One region of the Pseudomonas sp. AC083 genome, then DNA from elsewhere that is predicted to be linked to it. Evidence: predicted binding sites of a transcription regulator. Region 1 holds the regulator's gene; each other region holds the start of a gene.

Evidence for each region. The regulator FliA, encoded in region 1, starts transcription of late flagellar genes. The targets are predictions, from matches to a motif close to CTAAAGTTTNNNNNNNNNNNGCCGNTAA.
Region 2: the regulator FliA is predicted to act here: its motif matches at 2,208-2,235, upstream of AC0IXA_RS15895 (methyl-accepting chemotaxis protein).
Region 3: the regulator FliA is predicted to act here: its motif matches at 2,613-2,640, upstream of AC0IXA_RS11440 (methyl-accepting chemotaxis protein).

What each region holds. Positions count from the first base shown of each region.
Region 1 is NZ_CEEDDH010000003.1:99,877-105,400, reverse strand. It holds gene flhA (flagellar biosynthesis protein FlhA) at 1-653, shown strand, start outside; gene flhF (flagellar biosynthesis protein FlhF) at 665-2,005, shown strand; gene fleN (flagellar synthesis regulator FleN) at 2,122-2,952, shown strand; gene fliA (RNA polymerase sigma factor FliA) at 2,949-3,689, shown strand; gene AC0IXA_RS06550 (chemotaxis response regulator CheY) at 3,857-4,228, shown strand; gene AC0IXA_RS06545 (protein phosphatase CheZ) at 4,247-5,035, shown strand; gene AC0IXA_RS06540 (chemotaxis protein CheA) at 5,089-5,524, shown strand, end outside.
Region 2 is NZ_CEEDDH010000010.1:22,934-28,457, forward strand. It holds gene AC0IXA_RS15895 (methyl-accepting chemotaxis protein) at 1-2,041, opposite strand, end outside; gene AC0IXA_RS15900 (MFS transporter) at 2,478-3,695, shown strand; gene ychF (redox-regulated ATPase YchF) at 3,840-4,940, opposite strand; gene pth (aminoacyl-tRNA hydrolase) at 4,963-5,524, opposite strand, start outside.
Region 3 is NZ_CEEDDH010000005.1:241,386-246,909, forward strand. It holds gene AC0IXA_RS11435 (DUF924 family protein) at 1-333, shown strand, start outside; gene AC0IXA_RS11440 (methyl-accepting chemotaxis protein) at 644-2,536, opposite strand; gene AC0IXA_RS11445 (hypothetical protein) at 2,819-3,073, shown strand; gene AC0IXA_RS11450 (lipocalin family protein) at 3,103-3,672, shown strand; gene AC0IXA_RS11455 (formimidoylglutamate deiminase) at 3,794-5,158, opposite strand; gene hutC (histidine utilization repressor) at 5,305-5,524, shown strand, end outside.

The DNA.
Region 1 (5,524 bases):
CCAGCACCGTGGTCGCCACCCACTTGAACCAGATTCTGTACAAGCACTCCAGTGAGCTGATCGGCCACGAGGAAGTGCAGCAACTCATGCAATTGCTGGCCAAGAGCTCGCCGAAACTGGCGGAAGAGCTGGTGCCGGGCGTGGTTTCGCTGTCGCAGTTGCTCAAGGTCCTGCAAGCGCTGCTCGCCGAGCACGTGCCGGTGCGCGACATTCGCAGCATCGCCGAAGCGATCGCGAACAACGCTGCCAAGAGTCAAGATACCGCCGCGCTGGTCGCCGCTGTGCGGGTCGGCGTATCCCGTGCAATCGTCCAAAGCATTGTAGGCACTGAGTCCGAGCTGCCTGTAATCACATTGGAACCAAGGTTGGAACAGATATTGCTCAATAGTCTGCAGAAGGCAGGACAAGGCTCGGAAGAGGGCGTTCTGCTGGAGCCGAGCATGGCCGAGAAGCTGCAGCGTTCGTTGATCGAAGCGGCCCAGCGGCAGGAAATGCAAGGCCAACCGGTGATCCTGCTGGTAGCAGGCCCGATTCGCGCGATGCTCTCGCGCTTCGGTCGCCTCGCAGTGCCAGGCCTGCATGTACTGGCCTACCAGGAAGTACCGGACAACAAGCAAGTGACCATCGTTGCGACAGTAGGGCCCAACGGCTGAGGTAGTGGTTTATGCAAGTTAAGCGTTTTTTCGCCGCCGATATGCGTCAGGCCATGAAGCTGGTTCGCGATGAGCTGGGCGCTGATGCCGCCATCATCGGCAACCGCCGCATTGCCGGCGGCGTCGAGTTGACGGCGGCTCTGGATTACAAATTGTCGGCGCTGGCGCCACGGGTTCCGAACATGGAACTCGAAGACGAGCTGCGCAAGACCCAGTCGCGCATCGTCACCGCCCAGGCCGAGCTGAGCCTGCGTGGCGAAGCCGACGGCAACACCAATCAGCAGTTGTTCGCCGGGCTGCCGTTGACCGCAGGCCTGCCGCTGACCGCTGCCGAACCGTTGAGCGAGCCGACCTACGCCGCACCGACGCGCCCGGCCGCAGCGCCTGCGCAGGCCTCGGCGGGCGTCGATCCGCGTGCGCTGGATTCGATGCGTTTTGAATTGAACAGCCTGCGCGAGCTGATGGAAGTTCAGCTCGGCACCCTGGCCTGGAATCAGCTGCAAGGCAGCCGTCCGGCCCAAGCCAATCTGTACCGCCGTCTGCAGCGCATCGGCCTGTCCGGCCCGCTGTCGCGCGATCTGCTGGCGATGATCACCGATATCGAAGAACCGCGTCAGGCCTGGCGCATGCTGCTGGCGCACCTGGCGCGGATGATTGCCGTACCGGAAGTCGAGCCGCTGGAAGAGGGCGGTGTGATTGCCATGGTCGGCCCCGCCGGCATGGGCAAGACCACCACGCTGGCCAAGCTCGCCGCGCGTTACGTGCTCAAGTACGGCGCGCAGAACGTTGCACTGGTGAGCATGGACAGCTTCCGCATCGGCGCGCAGGAACAACTGAAAACCCTCGGGCGCATCCTCAACGTGCCGGTAACGCACGTCGATCCGGGTCAGTCGCTGGTGCAGGCATTGGATCCACTGCTACGCAAACGCGTGGTTTTGATCGATACTGCCGGCCTGCAAGCCAGTGATCCGGCGTTGCGCATGCAGCTCGAGAGCCTGGCCGGGCGTGGCATTCGCTCAAAAAATTATCTGGTCCTGGCAACCACCAGCCAGAAACAGGTTCTAACCGCCGCTTATCACAGTTACAAGCGTTGCGGGCTGGCCGGCTGCATCCTGACTAAACTGGATGAAACGGCCAGTCTCGGCGAAGTGTTGAGCCTGGCGATCAGTCATGAATTGCCGGTCGCGTACCTGACCGATGGCCCACGGATTCCGGATGATTTGCATCTGCCGCGTCGTCATCAACTGGTCAGCCGCGCCGTCAGCGTGCAAATGCAGGAAGAACCCAGCGAAGAAGCCATGGCTGACATGTTCGCTGATATCTATCACAGCCCGACCAAGCAGGTTGGCTGAGGTAATCATGAACAGTTTTTGTACCTACATCGATGGTCTGCCACGCATTGTTCCGATCAGGAACGCGCAGCCAGTAATGTGGCCTCCGTCTATGCAAGACAAGGTAAAGAAATAACATGGGCAGCATGCATCCCGTACAGGTGATCGCGGTGACCGGCGGCAAAGGTGGCGTCGGCAAGACTAACGTGTCAGTGAACTTGTCGCTGGCGCTGGCAGAGCTTGGCCGTCGGGTCATGCTGCTGGACGCCGACCTGGGCCTGGCGAACGTCGACGTTCTGCTGGGGCTGACACCCAAGCGCACACTGGCCGACGTTATCGAAGGCCGTTGCGAACTGCGCGACGTGCTGTTGCAAGGCCCGGGCGGGATTCGCATCGTGCCGGCGGCCTCCGGTACGCAGAGCATGGTGCACCTGAGCCCGGCGCAACACGCCGGCCTGATCCAGGCGTTCAGCGACATCGGCGACAATCTCGACGTGCTGGTGATCGACACCGCTGCGGGTATTGGTGATTCGGTAGTCAGTTTCGTTCGTGCCGCCCAGGAAGTGTTGCTGGTGGTCTGCGACGAGCCGACTTCGATCACCGATGCTTACGCGCTGATCAAGTTGCTCAACCGCGACTACGGCATGAACCGCTTCCGCGTGCTGGCCAACATGGCGCAGAGCCCGCAGGAAGGGCGCAACCTGTTCGCCAAGTTGACCAAGGTCACGGATCGCTTCCTCGACGTCGCCCTACAATACGTCGGCGCCGTGCCGTATGACGAAAGCGTGCGCAAGGCGGTGCAGAAGCAGCGCGCCGTCTACGAAGCCTTTCCCCGTTCCAAGTGCGCGCTGGCCTTCAAGGCCATCGCCCAGAAGGTCGACACCTGGCCGCTGCCGGCCAACCCGCGCGGGCATCTGGAATTTTTCGTCGAGCGTCTCGTGCAGCAAACCGCAGGGCCTGTGATATGACCGCCAGTGGCATGAATCTTTACAAAAAGTCGGCGCGTGACGCGCAATACGAATTGATCGAGCGTTACGCGCCACTGGTCAAGCGCATTGCCTATCACTTGCTGGCGCGCCTGCCGGCCAGCGTGCAGGTCGAAGACCTGATCCAGGCCGGGATGATCGGTTTGCTCGAAGTCTCGACCAAATACGACGCCAGCAAAGGCGCCAGTTTCGAAACGTACGCGGGCATTCGAATCCGCGGCGCGATGCTCGATGAAGTGCGCAAAGGGGATTGGGCGCCACGCTCGGTTCACCGTAATACCAGGATGGTCAGCGACGCGATTCGCTCGATTGAAGCTAAAACCGGCCGTGACGCTAAAGATCACGAGGTTGCGGCCGAACTCCAATTGAGTCTCGACGATTACTACGGGATTCTGAATGACACCTTGGGCAGTCGCCTGTTCAGTTTCGACGACCTCTTGCAGGACGGCGAACACGAAGGGCTGCACGAGGATGGCGCCAGTGCTCATATGGAGCCGTCACGCGATCTGGAAGATGAACGCTTCCAGGCGGCGCTGGCGGACGCGATTGCCAATTTGCCGGAGCGTGAGCGACTGGTGTTGGCGCTGTACTACGACGAAGAGCTGAACCTCAAGGAAATCGGTGAAGTCCTTGGCGTCAGTGAATCGCGGGTCAGCCAGTTACACAGCCAGTGCGCGGCCCGTCTGCGGGGGCGTTTGGGGGAGTGGCGAGCGCGCTGAAGGCAGTGTGGGGACACTGCGAAACGAGGCTGGTGCGGTGATGAACGGCGCCGGTCTCGATCCGTTGTGCTCCAGACAAACTTTAAGTGCTGCGCCGATTGATTGAAGTGGCGCGTCCAGGTGCTGGGCGCGTTTAAGACTGCTTGGAGGTCGAATTGAACAAAGACATGAAAATCCTCATCGTTGATGACTTCTCAACGATGCGGCGGATCATCAAGAACCTGCTGCGCGATCTTGGGTTCACCAACACCGTCGAGGCCGACGATGGCACCACTGCCATTCCGGTGCTCAACAGCGGCAGCATCGACTTTCTGGTAACGGACTGGAACATGCCGGGCATGACCGGTATCGACCTGCTGCGTCACGTGCGCGCCGATGAAAAACTCAAGCACCTCCCGGTGTTGATGGTGACTGCTGAAGCCAAGCGCGAGCAGATCATCGAGGCCGCCCAGGCCGGTGTGAACGGTTACGTGGTCAAACCTTTCACGGCTCAAGCGTTGAAAGACAAAATCGAGAAGATTTTCGAACGCATCGGCTGATGAATGCGCGGGGGAGCTATGGAGCATAACGAATCATCACAGGGCGATTTCGAATCGACCCTGAAAAAACACGCGGTCGAACTGGTCGAGAGCCTTGAAAAAGGCAAGTTCGGCGACGCGGTGCAACTGATCCATGAGCTCAATCAGACCCGTGACCGCGGCCTGTATCAGGAAGTGGGCAAGCTCACACGTGAACTGCACAGTGCGATCGTCAATTTCCAGATTGATCCGCACATGCCGCAGGCCGAGGAAGTGTCGCAAATCACCGACGCCACCGAACGCCTGGGCTATGTGGTCAAGCTGACGGAAGCCGCGGCCAACCGCACCATGGATCTGGTGGAAAGCGCCACGCCGGTGGTCAACAGTCTCGCTGATGAAGCGCAGACGTTGAGCGCCGATTGGGGCCGCTTCATGCGTCGCGAGGTCGGGGCTGAAGAGTTCCGTGAACTGGCGCGCCGGGTCGACGGTTTTCTGTCACGCAGCAGCACGGACAACCGTGCGGTGTCGAGCAACCTCAACGACATCCTGCTGGCTCAGGATTACCAGGACCTCACAGGTCAAGTGATCAAGCGTGTGACCCAACTGGTCACCGAAGTCGAAAGCAATCTGCTCAAACTCGTGCTCATGGCCAGTCAGGTCGACCGCTTTGCGGGCATCGAACATGACCGCGCCGCAATGCTTGCTGAAAAAGATCCACAAAAACATCTCTCGCAGGGTGAAGGTCCGCAGATTCATGCCGATAAACGAGAAGACGTTGTGTCCGGTCAGGACGATGTGGACGATTTGTTATCCAGCCTTGGATTCTAGAGTTTCGGAATTCGGGTTTTTTGGGTTTTTAGACCTGTAGGAGCACCCCATTAATGAGCTTCGGCGCCGATGAAGAGATCCTTCAGGATTTCCTGGTTGAGGCCGGCGAGATTCTTGAGCAACTGTCCGAACAACTGGTCGAGCTGGAAAGCCGCCCGGATGATGCAGATCTGCTCAATGCAATTTTTCGCGGTTTCCACACTGTAAAAGGGGGCGCCGGCTTCCTTCAGCTCAATGAGCTGGTGGAGTGCTGTCACATCGCCGAAAACGTGTTCGACATCCTCCGTAAGGGTGAGCGTCGCGTTGATGCAGAACTGATGGACGTTGTGCTCGAAGCACTGGACGCGGTGAACAGCATGTTCAGCGAAGTCCGTGAGCGTGCACCGATTACCGCCGCCACGCCGGAACTGCTGGCCGCGCTGGCGCGTCTGGCCGAGCCGCAATCGGCGGATGAAGCCGTTGCCGCACCAGTAGAAGCGGTGGCAGAAC
Region 2 (5,524 bases), on a different contig from region 1:
TGGCGGTATTGGCGCTCAGCGCCTCGCTGCCCTGGCTCAAGGTGTCCGCCGCGAGGTTTACGGCCCGTGCACCTTCAAGCAAACGCACGGCGGCCTGATCGACCTGTTGGATATTGCCGCTGACTTCATCGGCGGTGCTCGCCTGCTCTTCAACCGCCGTGGCGATCTGCGCCAGGGTGTCGGTGACGCTCTGTACGGCGCTGGCGATTTCTCCCAGGCGTTCGCCGAGTCCGGTGACCGCCTCGGCATCCGATTGCGCCTGACCACAGGCGGCTTCCATCAGGCTCACCGCTTCGTTGACCGTGGCACGCAGGCTGTCGACGGTGCCGGCGATCTGCGCGGTGGACGATTGCGTGCGTTGCGAGAGGCTGCGCACCTCGTCGGCGACCACGGCAAAGCCGCGACCCTGTTCGCCGGCGCGGGCGGCTTCGATGGCGGCGTTGAGCGCGAGCAGGTTGGTCTGCTCGGCGACGCCGCGAATGGTGTCCACGACCAGTTGAATCTGCTGGCCTTGCTCGCTGACCCGGCCAAGCGCGGCGGCGGTGTCGTTCAGGCGCTGATTGAGCTGCTGAATGCTGGCCGTGGTGCGTTGGCTGTCGCGGCTGCTGTCGGCGGCGATGCGCCGGGTGTGCTGGGCGCTGCCGGAGGCCTGTTCGCAACTCTGCGCGACGCCTTGCGAGGTGGCGGCCAATTGCGTGGCGGCAGCGGCAATCTGGCTGATCTGCAACTGCTGCGCCTCGACTTCGCTCAGGGCGCCGCTGGAGTGTTGGTTGAGGCTGCGTACCGCGTTGCTCAACTGCGAGGTCTCGTGGTCGACGCCGAGCATGCTGCTGCGCAGCTGCACCACGGCGACGTTGAGCGCGGTGCTGATCGCTGCCAGCTCATCGCGCCCCACCACCGGCACTTGCAGGCTCAGGTTGCCGTCGCGCAAGGCCTCAGCGAGCAAGGTGATGCCGCTGGCACTGCGGCGGATCGAGGCTTGCAGGCAGACGAACAGGTACAACGCGGCCAACAGCAGGCAACCGAAGATTGCGGCGACAACAATGAACTGGCGGATCGCCGAGCTGTAATACGCATCAAGCCGCTGATCCAGCGCGACCAGGGATTGCTGGCGCAGGGAAGCGAGGTCGGTGAGCAGCGCGTCGAGGCTGCGTTCGAAGTCCTCTGGCTTGAGGTTGATGCTGCCGCCAAACACACCGTCGTCGAGGACTTTCAGGCCGCTGTCGAGGTGTTTCAGGCTGTCGTGATACTGACCGGCCCAGGCTTGCAGCTCGACTGGCAGACGCGCCTCCAGCAGGCCGGCGGTTTTCACCAGTTGCTCGCGGGCGTCACCAATGCGGCTGCGCAGGTCGCGCAACTGCAGGCGGCTCTGCAGGGTGAACTGCCCGGAGACCACCGAGGCCTGGCCGACCGCGGCGAGACGGCCGACCCGCTCGATCAGGTCCGGTGCGTGTTGCGTGGAAATCTGCGTCAGCAGGTAGGTTTCCAGCCACGGCGCGAGGGTCAGGCGATTGTCCATCACAATCTGCTCGCGCAAGGCTTGCAGCGCGCCCAAGGCATTGGTGAAGCGGTCATAACCGTCCGGCCACCAGCCGACATTGCTGAGGCTTTTCGTATCCAGGCCATTAAGTGCGGTTTGCAGCGCCTGAAAGCGTTCGAGGATTGCGCCGTCGGCACCTTGCTGGTTCAGGGCATTGCCCAGCTCGGTGGTGGCTTGCAGCACCGCCGGTTGCACGCCGTCGAAGGCAGCCATGGCGGCGAGGGTGGCCGGTGTCGGCTGGCGATTGGTCTCGGTGGCGCGCCAGCGGGCGGCGCGGTCGCGTTGCGCGGCGAGCAGGTTGTCCAGCGCATCCAGCGCGAGCAACTGACGCACGCCGGCACGTTCGCCCGAAATCAGGTTGAGCTTCTCGCGATAGTCATGGCCGATCATCAACAGGCTGCCGGCCAGCGGCAGAATGAACAGCAGAAACAACAATTGGAATTTACCTGCGAAGCCAAACCGCCCCAGCAATTTGATCCCCGGTGAAAGGAAAGCCTGCATGCCTCATGACTCCTCTGGACACCACGCACCATTGGCGTGCATCGCGAACCTTTCGGCTGCGACCTGTGCCCTCTAAAAGGCCTCGAAAGTTCACCCATGCCCGCTCTGTAGGCCGGCTCTGTAGCGAAACTTCCCATTGTCGAGCGCCTTTGTAAGGCGATCGTGTTCAAGGGCAGAAGCAAGGCAAGATTCAGACCATGGCGTTGCGCTATCACTTTCGCCACCAGCGATCCCCTGTAGGAGCTGCCGAAGGCTGCGATCTTTTGACTTTGATGCTTAGAAGCAAGATCAAAAGATCGCAGCCTTCGGCAGCTCCTACACGGTGGTGTGTCATCAATAACTTAGTTAGCTGGCTAAGGGGATAGCGCTGGCGCACCGAAAAATGGCACATTGGCGCACCTGCCTGCGGGCACCCATCTGCTGTCCGGAATTTTCCATGGCTATCAGCAACGTTCAGACCGCCGCTGCCTCGGCGACCGCTGCTCCGCAAAGCAGCCCCTTGGTGATGCGCATCATCGGCGCGGTGGCGCTGGCGCATCTGATCAATGACCTGATCCAGTCGGTGCTGCCGTCGATCTACCCGATGCTCAAAGCCAATTATGGCCTGACCTTCACCCAGGTCGGCCTGATCACCTTGACCTTCCAGTTGACCGCGTCGCTGTTGCAGCCGTGGGTCGGTTATCACACTGATCGCCACCCCAAACCGTGGCTGTTGCCGGCGGGCACGGTGTGTACGTTGATCGGCATTCTGATGATGTCGGTGGTCGGCAGCTTCCCATTGATTCTGCTGGCGGCGGCGCTGATCGGCATTGGCTCGTCAACCTTTCACCCGGAAGCCTCGCGTGTTGCGCGACTGGCCTCGGGCGGCCGGTTTGGTCTGGCGCAATCGACCTTTCAGGTCGGCGGCAATGCCGGCTCCGCGTTCGGCCCGTTGCTGGCGGCAGCGATCATCATTCCCTTCGGCCAAGGCAATGTGGCGTGGTTCGGTCTGTTCGCGGTGTTTGCGCTGTTCGTGCTGTACCGCATCAGCCGCTGGTACGCCAATCACCTCAACTTGTTCAAGCTCAAGGCCGGTCAGGCGGCGACGCACGGCTTGTCGAAGGGCAGGGTAACCAGTGCGCTGGTGGTGCTGGGGCTACTGGTGTTCTCCAAGTATTTCTACATGGCCAGTTTCACCAGCTACTTCACCTTCTACCTGATCGAGAAGTTCGACCTGTCGGTTGCCAGCTCGCAGCTGCACTTGTTCCTTTTCCTGGGCGCAGTGGCGGCGGGGACGTTCTTCGGTGGACCGATTGGCGACAAGATCGGGCGCAAGGCAGTGATCTGGTTTTCCATCCTGGGGGTGGCGCCATTCACCTTGATCCTGCCGCATGTCGATCTGTTCTGGACCAGCATTCTCAGCGTGGTGATCGGCTTCATTCTGGCGTCGGCATTTTCGGCGATCGTGGTGTACGCGCAGGAACTGGTGCCGGGTAATGTCGGGATGATTGCCGGGATCTTCTTCGGCCTGATGTTCGGTTTCGGCGGGATTGGTGCCGCGCTGCTCGGGCATCTGGCGGATGTGCACGGGATTGAGTACGTATATTTCCTGTGCTCGTTCCTGCCGTTGTTTGGTGTGTTGGCGATCTTTCTCCCGCGTACTAAAAAAGCTTGAGATCAAAAGATCGCAGCCTTCGGCAGCTCCTACAAAGGATAGATGTACATCTGTAGGAGCTGCCGAAGGCTGCGATCTTTTAACAATCTTTCGGGCACAAAAAAGCCGCGTATCAAACGCGGCTTTTTCTTGCCCGGCTGTTGCTTAGACGTTGAAGCGGAAGTGCATCACGTCGCCGTCCTTGACGATGTAATCCTTGCCTTCCAGGCGCCATTTGCCGGCTTCTTTGGCGCCGGCTTCGCCCTTGTACTGGATGAAGTCGTTGTAGGCGATGACTTCGGCACGGATGAAGCCTTTTTCGAAGTCGGTGTGGATCACGCCAGCGGCCTGTGGTGCGGTGGCACCGACCTTGACGGTCCAGGCGCGGACTTCTTCGACACCAGCGGTGAAGTAGGTCTGCAGGTGGAGCATTTCGTAGCCGGCGCGGATAACGCGGTTCAGGCCAGGTTCTTCCAGGCCCAGAGCCTCGAGGAACATGTCCTTCTCTTCGCCGTCGTCGAGCTCGGCGATTTCCGCTTCGATCTTGTTGCACACCGGAACGACCATAGCGCCTTCTTCTTCGGCAATGGCCTTGACCACGTCCAGGTGCGGGTTGTTCTCGAAACCGTCTTCAGCGACGTTGGCGATGTACATGACCGGTTTGGTGGTCAGCAGGTGGAAGCCCTTGATCACGGCTTTCTCATCCGCGCTCATGTTTTTCATCAGGCTGCGTGCCGGCTTGGCTTCGGTGAAGTGCGCGATCAGTTGCTCGAGCAAAGCCTTCTGAACCACGGCGTCCTTGTCACCGCCCTTGGCGTTGCGCGCGACTTTCTGCAGTTGTTTCTCGCAGCTGTCGAGGTCGGCAAAGATCAGTTCCAGGTCGATGATTTCGATGTCGCGTTTCGGGTCGACGCTGTTGGAAACGTGGATCACGTTGTCGTCTTCGAAGCAGCGCACCACGTGAGCGATCGCGTCGGTTTCACGGATGTTGGCCAGGAACTTGTTGCCCAGGCCTTCACCTTTCGAGGCGCCAGCGACGAGGCCGGCGATGTCGACGAACTCCATGGTGGTCGGCAGGATGCGCTTGGGATTGACGATGGCCGCCAGAGCTTCCAGACGCGGATCCGGCATCGGCACGATGCCGCTGTTCGGCTCGATGGTGCAGAAGGGGAAGTTCTCGGCCGCGATACCGGATTTGGTCAGGGCGTTGAACAGGGTGGACTTGCCGACGTTAGGCAGGCCGACGATGCCGCAATTGAATCCCATGGTGTTTCCCCTCGGGTAAAAGTCAGGCCTTCTGGCTGTGCAGGTTTTTCATCGCGCGGTTCCATTCCCCGGCGAGGATATCCGGCAGCACGCCGAGGGCAAAGTCGATGCTGGCATCGAGTTTTTCCTGTTCGGCGCGTGGCGCACGACCCAGGACGAAATTTGAAACCATACTGGCAACGCCCGGGTGGCCGATGCCAAGCCGCAGGCGGTAGAACGTATTCTGATTGCCCAGTTGCGCAATGATGTCGCGCAACCCGTTGTGACCGCCATGGCCGCCGCCCTGCTTGAGCTTGGCAACGCCCGGAGGCAGGTCGAGTTCGTCATGCGCCACGAGGATTTCTTCAGGCTTGATGCGGAAGAAACCGGCGAGTGCCGCCACGGCCTGGCCGCTGCGGTTCATGTAGGTGGTGGGAATCAGCAGACGAACATCCTGACCCTGATGCGAGTAGCGCCCGGTCAGGCCGAAATATTTGCGATCGGCCACAAGATTCACATTCTGTGCGTGGGCGATGCGCTCAACAAAAAGGGCCCCTGCGTTATGCCGGGTCTGTTCGTATTCAGCGCCTGGATTTCCCAGGCCA
Region 3 (5,524 bases), on a different contig from region 1:
GGTGATCTGCGCGCACAGAAGCTCGTCGCCCAAGGCATTGCAGCGGATTTCGATCGGCAATTGAAACCGATTCAGCGGGTATTCATTTATCTGGTATTCGAACACTGCGAAAACCTCGCGGTGCAGAATGAAGCCGTTTCCAGATTTATTGAATTGGTGGCTGAACAGCCAGAGTCGGAGCGGGCGGTATTTGCCGATAACCTGGACTATGCCGAGCGGCATCGGAAGGTGATTGCCCGGTTTGGCCGATTTCCGCATCGCAATGCGGTGTTGGGGCGGGAGTCTACGGCTGAAGAGTTGGTATTTCTTTCCGAACCTGGATCACGGTTCTAGTTTGCTGGGCTGGATCCAGTTCATCTAGCGCAAGAAATACGTCTTCAGCGTTTGTATAGTTTCCGCGATCGATTTCCTCGCTACCCAGCGCAAGGATTGCCAATAATGTGATTTGATCTGGATGAACCCCGTTGTGTTTCTTGTTCATCTGGCAAATTCCCGATGTTTGTATTGAAGACATTCTGCGTGATGCAGGCCGCCTTCGCGAGCAGGCTCGCTCCCACAGGATTTGGTGGTGCACTCAAATTGTGTAACCACCGGAGATACCTGTGGGAGCGAGCCTGCTCGCGAAGAGGCCTGAGGCCGCAGCTTAGATCCTGAAGCTGCCGACCAGATGCTTCAACCGCGCCGCCTGCTGCTCAAGATCCGAACAGGCGCGCAACGTCGCCTGCAAGTTCTCTACCCCTTCCTGATTCAGCGTGTTGATCTCGTTGATATCAACGTTGATCGACTCGACCACGGCGGTCTGTTCTTCGGTCGCGGTGGCCACCGACTGGTTCATGCCGTCGATTTCGCCGATGCGCTGGGTCACGCTGCCCAGACGCTCGCCGGCCTGGTTGGCGATGCCGACGCTGCTTTCGCTCTCACGCTGGCTCTCGGTCATGATGGTTACTGCCTGACGTGCGCCGACCTGCAACTCTTCGATCATCTTCTGCACTTGCTGCGCCGAATCCTGGGTGCGGTGCGCGAGGTTGCGCACCTCGTCGGCGACCACGGCGAATCCGCGTCCGGCTTCACCGGCGCGCGCGGCTTCGATGGCGGCGTTGAGTGCGAGCAGGTTGGTCTGCTGGGAGATGCTGGTGATTACTTCGAGAATCTGACCGATGTTCACCGTGTTGCTGTTAAGCGTTTCGATGTTGCCGCAAGAATCGCTGATCTTTGCCGACAGCTGTTGCATGGCGTTGATGGTTTTATCCACCACCTGCTGGCCGTCGACCGCGAGGCTGCGCGCATCGCTGGAATGCTGCGAGGCGAGGGCGGCGTTCTGGGCGATTTCCTGAGCGGCGGCGCCTAGCTGATTGATCGCGGCGGCGACGCTGTTGGTGCGGCTGGCCTGCTGGTCTGAGTTGTACATCGACGAGTTCGAGGCAGCGACCACACGCAGGGCGACTTCGTTGACTTGGCCGGTGGCCGAGGACACTTCGCGGATCGACGTATGAATGCGTTCGACGAAGCGGTTGAACGAAGTGCCCAGCGCGCCGAATTCATCGTTGCCGTGAATCACCAGACGCTTGGTCAGGTCGCCTTCGCCTTCAGCGATGTCATGCATCGCGCGGCCCATGGTCAGCAGTGGCTGCATCAGCACGCGAATCAGCATGCCAAGCAGGCCGATGATGATCAGCACGGCGATGACCATGGCGATCAGCGCCGAGGTGCGGAATTCGCTGAGCATCGAGAACGCGGTGTCTTTGTCGAGCACCAGCGCCACGTACCAGTCAGCCGATGGCACGCCGTTGACGCGAGTGAAGGAAATCAACTGGGTCTTGCCGTCGAACTCGACTTCTTTCAAACCCGGACTGACTTGAGGCGCGCCGTTCGGATAGGCCTCGGCGAGGGTCTTGAGCACCAGTTTGCTGTCCGGGTGAATCAGGATCTTGCCTTCGGCGCTGACGATGAACGCATGACCGTGGCCGCCGAAGTTCAGCGAGTTGATGATCGCGCTGACGCTGGTCAGGTCAATGTCGGCCCCGGCCACGCCGAGCATCTGGCCCTGACGCTGCACCGGCGTGGCGACGGTGATCACCAGCTTGCCCGACGAAGCGGCAATGTACGGTTCGGTGACGATGGTCTGCTGCGCGCTGTTGGCCGCTTTGTACCAGCCGCGCGCCCGTGGATCGTAGTCCGGCGCACGGTTGCCGGCCGGCACCGAGAACATCACACCGTCAGCGCCACCGAAATAGCTGAGCTGGAAATTGCCGGTGTAGGCGGGCAGGTCAATGATGCGCTTGAGGCTGGCGGGCGCATTGCCATCGACGGCGACTTGCTGCGACAGCGATTGCAGCAATTGAATGCGGCTTTCCAGCCACGTCTGGATGTTGCTGGTGGTCAGGCTGCCCAGTTCCTGCATGGTCGCTTCGGTGCTGCTGCTCAAGGCCTGACGCTGGCGATAGTCGTTGAAGAAGATGAAACAGGCGAACGCAACGGCCACCACAAGGGCAGCAGCCAGCAGAATCTTGTGGCTGAATTTCATGTTTCTGGTCATCGAATGAACTACCGCGAGGGGGCTGGTCAGGAAAGGGCGGCAATTTGCCATATTCGGCAGCGTTGCGCTGCTCTTATTTTCGACCGCGCCGCGCCAAAGATTAGGCGTTTGCAAGGAAAGTCGACGAAATGCTCGACGGCTTCACAAAGTTTTTGATTTACCGGCAAAAGCCGGACAGGCGGGCTGATAAATAGGCGTTCGGTCACGGAACCAGATGACACTTTTCTCTTCTAAGCTTCTGGTTGGCACCATGCCATCCCCCCTCGTTCCAGGAGTTTCACCATGTCGCTGCGATCTATCGCCCTGCTGTCGTTTTGCGTGCTGTTGGCCGCATGCAGCAAGGTCAATCAGGAAAACTACTCCAAGCTCTCGGCCGGCATGGCCAAGTCCGAAGTGGAAACCCTTCTCGGCAAGCCCACTGATTGCTCGGGCGCGCTCGGTATGTCCAGCTGCACCTGGGGCGACAAGAACAGCTTTATCAGCGTGCAATACGCCGGTGACAAAGTGCTGATGTTTTCCGGCCAAGGCCTGAAGTAAACCGGGGCTTCGCGCCCACGGAGAAAAAAATGAAGCGGTTATTGCTGATCCTTTTTGCTGGCCTGGTACTGGCTGGCTGCGCCACTTCCGGCGTCGACCCGTTGGCGCCCAAGACCGTCAACAGCGTCAATCTCAAGCGTTATCAGGGCACCTGGTATGAACTGGCACGCTTGCCGATGTACTTCCAGCGCCACTGCGCGCAATCCGAAGCCCATTACACACTCAAGCCTGACGGTAATGTCGGCGTGCTCAATCGTTGCCTGACCCCGGAGTGGCAGTGGGAAGAGGCAAAGGGCACGGCTTACCCACAAGTGCCGGGCAAGACCGACAAGCTCTGGGTCGAATTCGATAACTGGTTCTCGCGCCTGGTGCCGGGTGTGGCAAAGGGCGAGTACTGGGTGTTGTACGTCAGCGACGATTACAAGACCGCCATCGTCGGCGATCCGAGTCGCAAGTACCTGTGGCTGCTGTCACGCACTCCGACCGTCAACGGTGTAGTGCGCGAAGAATTGCTGAGCAAGGCGCGTCAGCAGGGTTACGACACCACACGCCTGATCTGGCGGGCGTCGGATCGGCAGATGGCCAAGACATCCAATTAAGCCTCGATACAAATCAACTGTGGGAGCGAGCCTGCTCGCGAAGAGGGTGTATCAGTCGATATGAATGTTGACTGATACACCGCTTTCGCGAGCAGGCTCGCTCCCACAGTTTGGTTTTGGGTCAACCCAAGAGATCGCGCAGGACCTGGGTGAAGGCTCGGGCGCTGTGCTCTTCGTCGGCATGCCGGCCATCGCGCACCACCCACTGACCATTGACCAGCACATCGCGCACCTGGCGATCGCCGCCGGCGAACAGCCAGCGATTGAGAATCCCGTCCCCCGAAGCCGTCGCCAGATACGGATCGTTGCCATCCAGGACAATCCAGTCCGCGCGCTTGCCCACTTCCAACGCGCCAATCGGCTGCCCCAGCGCCTGCGCGCCGCCGTCCAGCGCCGCGTCATACAGGGTGCGCCCGACCATCGGCTGCTGCGCGCCATACAAGCGATTACGCCGCTGATCGCGCAGGCGCTGGCCATATTCCAGCCAGCGCAACTCTTCCACTACGCTCAGCGACACATGGCTGTCGGAACCGATACCCATGCGCCCGCCCTGGGCAAGAAAATCCACCGCCGGGAAAATCCCGTCACCCAGATTCGCTTCAGTGGTCAGGCACAGCCCGGCGATCGCGCGACTGTTGGCCATCAGCGTGACTTCTTCCGGGTTGGCGTGGGTGGCGTGGACCAGACACCAGCGCTGATCGACTTCAGTATTTTCATACAGCCATTGCAACGGACGGCGACCGCTCCAGCTCAGGCAATCGTCGACTTCTTTCTGCTGCTCGGCGATATGGATGTGCACCGGGCATTGTTTGTCACTGGCCGCCAACACTTCGCTGATCTGCTGCGGCGTCACCGCACGCAACGAGTGGAAACACAGGCCCAGCGATTGCGCCTTTTGCTGCGCCAGTAACGGCTGCAACCGCGCTTGCAGATTCAGATAGTTTTCAGTGCTGTTGATAAAGCGGCGCTGGCCATCATTTGGCGTCTGGCCACCGAAACCGGAATGACTGTAGAGCACTGGCAGCAGGGTCAGACCGATTCCGCTTTCGCTGGCGGCCTGGCTGATGCGCAACGCCAGTTCCGCCGGATCGGCGTACGGTTGGCCGTTGCTGTCGTGGTGCACGTAGTGAAATTCGGCGACCGAGGTGTAACCGGCCTTGAGCATTTCGATGTACAGCTGACGGGCGATGATGCCGAGCTGATCGGGGCTGATTTTTCCGACGAGGCGGTACATCAGATCGCGCCAGGTCCAGAAACTGTCGTTGGGGTTGCCGGCCACTTCGGCCAGTCCAGCCATGGCGCGCTGGAAGGCGTGGGAGTGCAGATTGGGCATTCCCGGCAGCAACGGCCCGCGCAGCCGTTCGGCGCCGTCTGCGCTGGAATCGGCCTGGATTCGGGTCAACAGGCCATCGGCGCTGACCTCGAGACGTACATTGTTGGCCCATCCCTCAGGCAGCAGTGCGCGTTCGGCAAAGAAGGCGGACATCGTTCGGCACCCCATCGTGTGTTATTTGTATATACATATACAGACGTTTGCCTGCCCGGTAAACTCCGGCAAGCTAGTCACTTTCATCCAATGAACAGGGATCAACCGTGCCGACTCCGCCTCCAGTTTCTCCGTTGGCCGCGAACATGGGCGACAGTCCGGCGCCTTTGTACGCCCGCGTCAAACAGATGATTACCCAGCAGATCGACAGCGGTAACTGGCCGCCGCACTACCGCGTGCCGTCCGAAAGCGAACTGGTCAGCCAGCTCGGCTTCAGCCGCATGACCATCAACCGCGCCCTGCGCGAGATGACCGCCGACGGCCTGTTGGTGCGCATGCAAGGCGTGGGCACGTTTGTCGCCGAAC